Regions from separate parts of the Paenibacillus sp. Y412MC10 genome, predicted to be linked through region 3. Evidence: riboswitches for the same ligand, from Rfam matches in the RefSeq annotation. Region 3 holds a riboswitch; each other region holds the start of a gene.
The links. Region 3 has a riboswitch for thiamine pyrophosphate ahead of GYMC10_RS03070 (ABC transporter substrate-binding protein). Riboswitches for the same ligand answer to the same signal wherever they lie in the genome.
Positions count from the first base shown of each region.

Region 1 (3,274 bases), 1.8 Mb from region 3:
GCATCGACGGAGCCGGCGGTGATCCGGTGGTAACGGCGGGAGCAGGGAAGGTTGCGCTGGTCACGGGCGCGTCAAGCGGGTTCGGACTGCTGATCAGTCTGGAGCTGGCAAAAGCAGGTTATGACGTGGCCGCGGGTCTTCGCAGACCTGAGGCGGCAGCAGAGCTGTTGGCTCAGGCTGAACAAGCAGATGTTACCGGGCGTATTCACATCTTCCGATTGGATATAAGTGCCGAGGAGCAGGTCAAGGCTGCTGCTTCGGCGCTGGAGCAGAAGTTCGGCCGCTTGGACGTGCTGGTGAACAACGCCGGCGAGGCGGTGGGCGGCATGGTGGAGGAAGTGCCGCTGGGGGGCTGGCGAAAGCAGATGGAGACGAATTTCATCGGGACCGTATCGGTGACGCAGCATATGCTCCCGCTGCTGCGCAAGACCGGACGGTCTAAAATCATTCTCATGAGCAGCATTAGCGGCAGGGTCGGCTTTCCGGGTTATGGTCCCTATGCCGCTTCCAAATTTGCGCTGGAGGGGTTCGGCGAGAGCCTGTCCATGGAGTTGATGCCCTTTGGGATCGACGTCGTGCTGGTCCAGCCCGGTGCCTACGGCACGCCGATCTGGAACAAGAGTTTTGGGGAGCTGGCGGTCAAGGAAGGATCACCCTACAGCGATCTGCTGAAGGGCGTGCTGGACTATTCCGAGCGGACGGCCAAGGAAAGCGGGGATCCGCAGGAGGTAGCCCGTCTTGTGGCAAGCATATCGTCCATGACCAAACCGAGGTTCCGCTATACGCTGCCCCGAGGCACGCGGCTGACCGCGCGGATCAAGGGACTGCTGCCAGATCGGCTGTTTCAGCGGATCATTTACCGGCTGCTGAGCAGGCGGTAATCCTTCATCCGTCGAATGTTTCATGGACTTAGCTTAAAGCGCATGCTTGGAAGCTGAAAGGAATTACCCTTTTCGGGCTGTGGAAGGGTGCAGCAAACCGAGCAGTTCTCCCATCTTCACCTTGGAGCCCGGTTCCAAGTCACCGCGGGGTGTAAACGTGCCGTTCTCCGTCAAGAGCACGACGGTAGAGCCGAATTCAAAGTACGCAAGTTCGTCGCCAATGTCGTATTTCTTCACGCTCTCGTCGGCATAACGGATGCTGCTTACGTTCATGGCTCCGACCTTCACGACCGCAACTTCGCCGAATTCATGGGCAATATAGGTAATGAGGCGCTCGTTGCGGCTGAGCACGTTCCGGATATGGGTCATCGCAAAATCGTTCACGGGGTATACCCGGCCCTTCAAATGCTCGCTTTCCGCTTGAATGCCGGTTACCGGGGAATGTATGCGATGATAGTCGGTGGGGCTTAAATACAATACGAATGCATAACCGTTGATATAATTCTCCATTCTCGGTGACTTGGCGAGCAGCTCGCTCAGGGTATAATCCTGTCCCTTGACGCTGAGGATGGTGCCGGCGTTGACGGCGCACATCGCCGAAATCGTGGCATCGACGGGGCTTACCATGGCATCGGCGGTGTCGTCTATGGCGCGGAGGCCTATTTTTAACCGGCGGGAAAAGAATTCGTTCAGCGAACGGTATTCGTGGATCTCCTTCTCCGCTTCATGCGCCGGGATTTGGTAGATTCGTATAAATGCAGGTATTAGATGACGGCTCAGCCGGCTGTGGGAACAATGCCCCATGATGCGGGACAGCCACTTGCGGGAGGACAGCTCGGTCATCAGACGCAGCAATTGTTTAGCCATGTCATTCTCCTTTGTGCATAGGTGTCGGCAATAAAACGTTGGTGGAAAAGCCAATCACTCTGATATTGACATAGAATGAGCCGGAAATCAATAAATAGCCATTTTTGAAAAAAGGTTCTTGCTAATTGGGGAACGAATGTGTATTTTAAGATTAACATGAAACCGAATAGGGAATACGGGGGCTTGAGTGAATCAGGCTGAGATTGCAGCTGCTATCCGCTGTTGACCGTTAATCTGAACTGGGTAATGCCAGCGTAGAGAATATCCGACCCTGCCTACATAGGGCCTATTTTTCCGTCTGCGCGTTTTTCCAGACGGTTTTTTGTTGTGTTTATACAAAAAAAGCGGTGGAGAGGGGAATGTGTTGTTATGGGAACGTCTGTGCAAGAGAAATTGGGGGTACAGCCTAGAAAAGGGCTGCGATTAAGCGATATTTTGGTGACGGTGCTGGTATCGCTGGTGCTTGGCGTCATTTATCACTTCTGGGGATCGGTTTACAATCTGCTGAAACCGCTGTTCTTCGAAGCGGATGAACTGTTATACGGCATGTGGTTCGCAGCGGCCACGCTCGCTTACCTGCTGATCCGCAAGCCGGGAGTGGCCATCATCGCGGAGGTGGCGGCGGCCCACGTGGAAGTGCTGTTCGGGAGCGGCTGGGGACTGACGCTGCTGCTGTACGGTCTCATTCAAGGGCTGGGCGCGGAATTGGTATTCGCGGCGTTCCGTTACCGGAGCACCTCGGCGTGGACGGTGGCGATTGCCGGGGCCGGCGCGGCGGTCGGCTCGATGGTGATGGACTTCTATTACAGTTATACCGATGATCTTCAGACCTGGATGTTCCTTGCCAAGTATGGCATGCGGATTCTCAGCGGCGCCGTCATTGCCGGCTTGCTCATGCTGCTGCTGGCCAAAGCGTTGGACCGTACGGGCGTCACATCCCTGCTGCGCCCTGCGTCCAAGAAGGATTATGAAGCACTGGATGATCCGCGCCATGTCTAAAACCGCCGCCCGCTTGGTTTCGTCTTCAACCGCCGAGGCGGTTACGGAGCAGGCCGTGCATGTGGAGGGATTGCGCCTGAAGTATCCGGGCGAGGAGCGTTTGATGTTTAAGGACTTGTCCTTCTCGGCTGCCCGCGGGGAAAAGGTGCTGCTGCTCGGTCCGAGCGGCTGCGGCAAATCTACGCTGCTTCAGGTGCTTAGCGGGATGATTCCCCGCGCCACGGAGGTGCCGATGAAATGCGAAGCCCAGCTGGTGCCTCGCTCTTGGGGATATGTATTCCAAGATCCGGATACCCAGTTCTGCATGCCGTACGTGGATGAAGAGCTGGCCTTCGTGCTGGAGAACCTCAGCGTTCCCCGCGACGAGATGAAGGAGCGAATGCAAGCCGTCCTGCATGAGGTTGGGCTTGACCTTCAGGAGCTGCATATGCCGATCGGTCATCTGTCGCAGGGGATGAAGCAGAGGCTTGCGCTGGCTTCGGCCCTTCTGCTGGAGCCGGAGGTGCTGTTCCTCGATGAGCCGTCCG
Region 1 covers NC_013406.1:6,082,081-6,085,354, reverse strand. Annotated here, with positions in the region: gene GYMC10_RS26730 (oxidoreductase) at 1-881, shown strand, start outside; gene asd (archaetidylserine decarboxylase) at 945-1,748, opposite strand; TPP riboswitch at 1,914-2,026, shown strand; gene GYMC10_RS26720 (ECF transporter S component) at 2,118-2,747, shown strand; gene GYMC10_RS26715 (ABC transporter ATP-binding protein) at 2,740-3,274, shown strand, end outside.
Region 1: it holds a riboswitch for thiamine pyrophosphate, as region 3 does, so the genes downstream of both, GYMC10_RS26720 (ECF transporter S component) here and GYMC10_RS03070 (ABC transporter substrate-binding protein) in region 3, are expected to answer to the same signal.

Region 2 (3,274 bases), 2.9 Mb from region 3:
CATAAGTATGTAGAAGCTGATTTAATTCTCAGTAACCGGGTATAAAAAATATAAATTAACTTTCCTTCGAAGCGTTGACATTCCCTCTAAGTTATATTAATATGCTAACATAATTATTATTTCTAACTAAACGTAAGTTAATGTGGAATGATAATTCAACGACAGCAATTCAACTCAACATGCATATTTGCTTGAATTAAAGGACATCTTTGTTATCAGGCTTATGCAAACATGATTACATCAGGAGGTTTTTTTCAATGTCTAAAGATTTTTCAGCAGCACTTAAGCATCGCCGTTCCCATTATGCCATCAGCAAAGACCCGGTCATTTCCGACGAACGCATCCAGGAGATTGTTAACGAAGCCGTTAAATATACTCCGTCTTCTTTCAACTCCCAAAGCGCACGCGTCGTTGTACTGCTTGGCGAACAGCATGACAAACTGTGGAACCTGACCGAAGGCATCCTGAAAGAGGTTGTCGGAGACGAAGAGGCTTTCAAATCCACAGCTGAAAAAATGGGCGCATTCCGCGCTGGATACGGCACTGTTCTCTTCTTCGAGGACAATAACGTAGTTGCCGACCTGCAGCAAAAGTTCGCGCTGTATGCCGACAATTTCCCGGTTTGGTCGAACCAATCCAACGGCATGCTGCAATTCGTGGTATGGACGTCCCTCGAGGCAGAAGGCCTGGGCGCATCCCTCCAGCATTACAACCCGTTGATCGACGAGAAAGTGAAGTCCGAATGGAACATTCCGGAAAACTGGAAGCTGATCGCTCAAATGCCTTTCGGCAAACCGGTTGCAGATCCGGGCGAAAAAGAATTTGCGCCGCTTGAAGATCGCGTGAAGGTATACAAGTAAGCCATAGCTGGCCTAAGCCGCCTACCCAAGCCCTGAGGATTGGAATAGGCGGCTTTTTTATGGTGCCCTGCCATTGAAAACCTGCCGGCAAAGCGATACAATAACACAGGAAGCAGGCCTTTCGCCTTCTGATCTTCAGAAGTTCTTGGAGCCGGCTTGATACCAACTGCATATTTGATGTTTGGCTGTACTAGGGGTGCCATGTGCTGAGAGACGGCGGACCGCCGTTAACCCTTATCACCCGATCTAGATCATACTAGCGTGGGGAAGTGTAGCATTTATGTTTATTTCTTTGCGTAGGCATAACTGCACTTCTTCATGGGGTGCGGTTTTTTTGCGTGGACTTATACAATGGGGAGGAATAAAAATTATGAATGAGCTTGTATGCGGAACGAGCCGGATCGTGGGATGCCGGTTCTCGGTATTTCCCATGACGGATCGGTTCGTGGAAGTGATCACGGAGGCGCTTCGTTCCGTGGATTCGGAAAAGGTCTGGATCCAAACGGATGATGTGAGCACTTGTATTCGCGGACGTGCGGAGCATGTGTTTGATGTGACGAGAGCAGTATTCGCTCATGCCGCGGCTAGCGGCGTGCACACTGTGTTTAACGGTACTTATTCTATCGGCTGCCCAGGCGATACGGATGCCGATGCGTATATGAATGAGGATTCGACCCGCTTAAACCACGATATCGGGGAACACGCCGATATCGAAACGGCCTGCCAATTCGCGCTTTACCCGATGGGTAGCGCCAATTACATGGATGTCATTTACGCAGAAGTGGATCGTGCGAAGGCAGCGGGCACATTCGGTGAAAGCGTTCATTACGCCAGCCGATTGGACGGGGCGTTGTCCCGGGTGTTCGGATCACTCGAAGACGCGTTCCAACATGCGATTCAATCCGACAGCAGCCATCTGGTCATGACCGCGGTGGTTTCGGCCCACAGCCCATCCCCCAAAGCCAAAGCTTAAGGTCCTTTCCAACAGATAAAGGCCCGGCACGCGCCGGGCCTTTATCAATTGCAGGCAAGAATTTTGAAGGTGTTTAAACCCAAGCACTCAAGATGATTACGAGCAGGATAAAGAGAACCAATATAGTTCCTACTGAATTGCCCCATGCGCCGCCGTATGCTCCGCTCATGAAGATCCCTCCTGGATTTAAAAGAATGACGTGAGTTAATCACGTTATTATCTTATTGCTTATGGCGGGCGAGCGTCACGGCTAATGTCCCCCCTCTTTTTTTATGCAGGGCTTATTTATTCCTCATAACCGACCAGCAGCCTGCCTCCGTACGGGCTGAGCGCTTCCTCCGTCAATGTAATAAGGTCCGCAGGATCGTCCTCCCGATAAATCGCCAGAAGCGCTGCCTCCAGTCGATCCCCCAAGGCTGGGCTATAGCGGTTGAACAAACGGAACAGCATCTTTCCTTCACCTGTCCACTCCCGGTTTGCCCTCAGCACGAATTCGCATAGAGTCGACGCTATTTTGTGTACAGTAAACCATTTTTCGCCTTCCCTGCGGGGACTTGTCAAGTCCAGCAAAAACTCGGTCAGGATGTAGCGGTATTCGGCAATATCGCTCGACGACAAGGGCATGGGGCCGTAATTCAAATCATTCCGGGCATCCGCCCGCACCTCTTCTCCCTCAGGCAACGAACGCAGCACCGTACCTTCGGCGACCATCCGCTGCAAAGACGGATTCGCCGCCAGCACTCCCTCGTCGAAATATTCGCGATAGGAGGATAAGGACAATATGAATATTTCCGCGATCCAGCCATGCGCCTCGATCGTCTTCCTGCTGAAGTCATATCCGTCCCGTTCAATGATGATGATGTCCAGATCGGAATGTTCATTATATTCACCACTGCTCGCGCTGCCGCCAAGTACGGCAAGCAAGCAGTGGGGATAATTTCGTTGCATGACGCGTATCGCTGCCTCCATCGGTTCCAGTCTCATGGCCGTTTCCTCCAGTAATTCTCTCATCCGCCACAAAAAAGGGCTCAAAATATTAAATTCAACAAAAACCCCAAACGTACCTGAATCATATGGTAAATAAACGATTACCCGCATTGACGATAAGGAAGAAGGGATAGATGAGATGAATTACATTCACATGCTCTCCAGATTAGGCATGGGCAGTGCCCACCCGGGAGGATTCGAGGCGACCCTCAGAATGCTGAAGAATTATCCCATTCAACCGGGCAGCCGCATTTTGGAGGTAGGGTGCGGAACCGGCAGAACCGCCTGCCATCTTTCGGAGATGGGTTATCAAGTGACCGCCATTGACCTGAACGAAAATATGATCAAAAAAGCCCGCGCAAGAGCCGAAGCCATGGGTATGGACGTGGAGTTCCTGCAGGCGGATGTATGCGCATTGCCTTTCGAGGACAACCGGTTTGATCTGATCATGGCC
Region 2 covers NC_013406.1:4,895,763-4,899,036, forward strand. Annotated here, with positions in the region: gene GYMC10_RS21265 (nitroreductase family protein) at 258-860, shown strand; TPP riboswitch at 1,043-1,145, shown strand; gene GYMC10_RS21270 (YkoF family thiamine/hydroxymethylpyrimidine-binding protein) at 1,231-1,833, shown strand; gene GYMC10_RS31985 (hypothetical protein) at 1,907-2,002, opposite strand; gene GYMC10_RS21275 (nucleotidyltransferase domain-containing protein) at 2,119-2,817, opposite strand; gene GYMC10_RS21280 (class I SAM-dependent methyltransferase) at 2,960-3,274, shown strand, end outside.
Region 2: it holds a riboswitch for thiamine pyrophosphate, as region 3 does, so the genes downstream of both, GYMC10_RS21270 (YkoF family thiamine/hydroxymethylpyrimidine-binding protein) here and GYMC10_RS03070 (ABC transporter substrate-binding protein) in region 3, are expected to answer to the same signal.

Region 3 (3,274 bases):
CGGCGGCAATGTACATGCTCCCGCCAAGGCATATCAGGAAGACTGCCCGTTTCCTTAGCTGCCCTGTGTTAAAATACAACACCAGGGTGAAGAAAATAAGCACCGTTGCGCACAGCGGGTACAGCATGTCAACCCACAGCTTTCCCCACAAGGCTTCATTCGCCAAACCGTTAAGCTCGGGCTTGATGAAATATTCCCAGCCTACCGTCATGACCGTTATGCCAACGATCACGATATCCAGCATAAACCGCACTCCCCGAAACGAACCTTGTACGTGCCGGAACAAATAAATGAGGGAACCTGCAAACAGGATGATTTCGAATCCCCAGAATAATTGAGTCAAAATTGTCCGGGAAGCGCTCTCTTTCCCCAGCCAAAAATAACAAGCATCGATGATTCGAGCCGAGGCATCCGCCATCAGCCCGGCACTTACGATAAGCCAAAACCTTCGAAGATGCGGCTCGTAATGCCGACTGATCCGTAGTAAATAGACGGAAGCGGCAGCGGAAGCCATAATGACTAGAACACGCTGAAGCAATAAAGCATCAGGCATCCACAGAACGGTCATTATCTGAATGAATGCATATATGATGGCGAGTCGAATCCACAGATGATCTGCTGGAGTTGGACTCATAAGCATTCCTCCTCGGCCAAAAGGCAAGCTTTCTTCAATGCTTGTTTGTTAGGTCTTTTGAATTAATAGTTATAGTTCTCATGATACTTTTTACCCACCTAAAAGTAAAGATGAGGAAATGAAAGAAAGACCATCGATTCTACTCTATTAAACCATCGCCCTCCAAAAGCTTTCCGTCCTCAAGACCCACTTGACGTATAGGAATTATATGATAATATTTCAGTCATATCTCATATGAATCGGAAAGGGTGTTTAGCCTTGTCACAGAAACGATTGGATCATGTCGGCATTGTCGTCCGGGACCTTGAAGCCACGATTGCTTTTTACACAACCGTCGTCGGACTTGAACTGAAAGATCGCCTTACCCATACCAATGGCGTCATCCAGCTGGCATTCCTCGGATTTAACGGCAGCGACGAAACGGAAGTCGAGCTTATCCAGGGTTACAGCGACACGCTTCCCGCAGAAGGCACCGTCCATCATTTCGCCGTCAGCACCGATAACATCGAAGCGGAATATGTGCGCGTACAGGGACTGGCCGTACCTCATCTTGACGAAGAAATCGTAACGCTTCCGAACGGGTACCGCTATTTCTTCGTCCACGGTCCCGAAGGAGAATGGATTGAGTTCTTCCAGCGCTAACCGCTGGCGAACAGGTTCCTTTCAAAATGCTTCATCCCGTGAATGGTTAACGGGGTTCATTCTTCCAACCGCACAAGCCATGTCCAATACGAAGACCTGCCTCGTTCGCATCCCTTCCGAACTAGACAGGTCTTTGCGTTAGGACTATAATAACGGATGTAACGTCCGAAACTTCATAAATCCCGGGGGAGCTGGAATTTGGCCGGCTGAGAGTGTATCCGATGATACTGACCCTTACACCTGATCTGGGTAATGCCAGCGTAGGAAGTCCATGTTTGCGGCAGCTATGATTTGCCGTGGTATACACTTACGCCGTCATGCGTCCTGATATCATTCAGGGCGCTTTTTTTGTGGAGTTAACGAGGTCATAGAAAGAGAAAGAGAATTCAAAGGAGAGAAGACACGATGAAGAAGGGAAAATGGATGGCACTGCTTCTCGCTTGCGCCCTGCTGATGGTTGCGGCGGGATGCGGTACAGGCGGACAGAACGAAAATACAGGTACCGAAGGCGCAGACGGCCAGGCAGCCGAAAAGCTCCGCGACGTACAGCTGATGCTCGATTGGTCGGCCAACACAAACCACACCGGACTGTATGCAGCCAAGGAGCTCGGGTATTATGAGGAAGAAGGGCTTAACGTCCAGATCGTCCAGCCGGGGGCGGGCGGAACGGATACGCTGGTCGCATCCGGCAAGGTGCCGTTTGGCATCAGCTACCAGGAAGGCGTCACGCTTGCCAGAACCCAAGGCCTGCCGCTTGTCTCCATTGCGGCGATTATTCAGCATAATACATCCGGCTTTGCCGCCCCCAAGGACAAGGGGATCGTCAAGGCTGGCGATTTTGAAGGGAAATCCTACGGCGGCTGGGGCTCGCCTGTTGAGGAAGCCGTCATGAAATCCATCATGGAGATCGACGGTGCCGATGTCAGCAAAGTAAATATGGTTAACATGGGCGATGCCGATTATTTTACGGCCGTCAAACGCGATATTGATTTTGCCTGGATCTTCTATGCCTGGACCGGTATCGAAGCCGAGCTCCGGAACGAGCCGCTTGACATGATCTATGTGAAGGACTACTCCGAGCAGCTTGACTATTACACGCCGGTGATCGTAACGAACGAGAAGCTGATCCAGGAGGACCCGGAGCTTGTCAAAGCATTCATGCGGGCGACCTCAAAAGGATACGACTATGCGATTCAACATCCTGAGGATGCGGCTGCCCTGCTGACGAAGGCCGTTCCCGAACTGGATGCCGAGCTGGTTCTTGCCAGCCAGAAATGGCTGAGTCCCCGCTATCAGGATGATGCTGCCCGCTGGGGCGAGCAGAAAGCCGAAGTATGGTCGGGGTATGCAGACTGGATGTTTGAACGCAAGCTGCTCGAGAAGGAGCTTGATGCGGACAGCGCCTTCACCAATGAATTTTTACCGGAGAAACCATAGGATGCATTTAATTAGGAAGAGAGACGCCTGTCCGGCAGGCTGGCTCTCTTCCATTACAATATAGCTTGCATGAAAGGATGAGTTTAGATGGCAAACACCCTCTTGAGCATACAAGTGATACCCAGAACGCCGGATGGAGGCGACAGCATTCCTTATGTGGATGAAGCGATTCGGGTCATTCAAGAGTCGGGCGTGAAATACGAGGTCCATGCGCTCGAAACCACCTTGGAAGGAGAGCTTTCCGAGCTGCTGATGATCGTTGAGCGCATGCATGAGGCGCTGGTGAAAGCGGGAAGTCCCAGCGTCATATCCCAGGTCAAAATCGTGCACCATCCGGGCGGCATCAGCATGGATAAGCTGACTGAGAAATACCGTCCATGAGAAAAGGCTGGTGGAGCTCCGTTTGGCCGCCCGCTGCGGCGGTCCTTTTCTTTTTGACGGTATGGCAGGCCGCGGTATCGGTATTCGATATAGAGCCGTATATTTTGCCAGCGCCGACGGCCATCGGGCATGAAGCCGCCACCGGCGCCACCGGCGCCTCCGGCCTTTTTCAGCATACGC
Region 3 covers NC_013406.1:721,801-725,074, reverse strand. Annotated here, with positions in the region: gene GYMC10_RS03080 (GGDEF domain-containing protein) at 1-634, opposite strand, end outside; gene GYMC10_RS03075 (VOC family protein) at 893-1,276, shown strand; TPP riboswitch at 1,451-1,560, shown strand; gene GYMC10_RS03070 (ABC transporter substrate-binding protein) at 1,682-2,713, shown strand; gene GYMC10_RS03065 (MTH1187 family thiamine-binding protein) at 2,801-3,094, shown strand; gene GYMC10_RS03060 (ABC transporter permease) at 3,091-3,274, shown strand, end outside.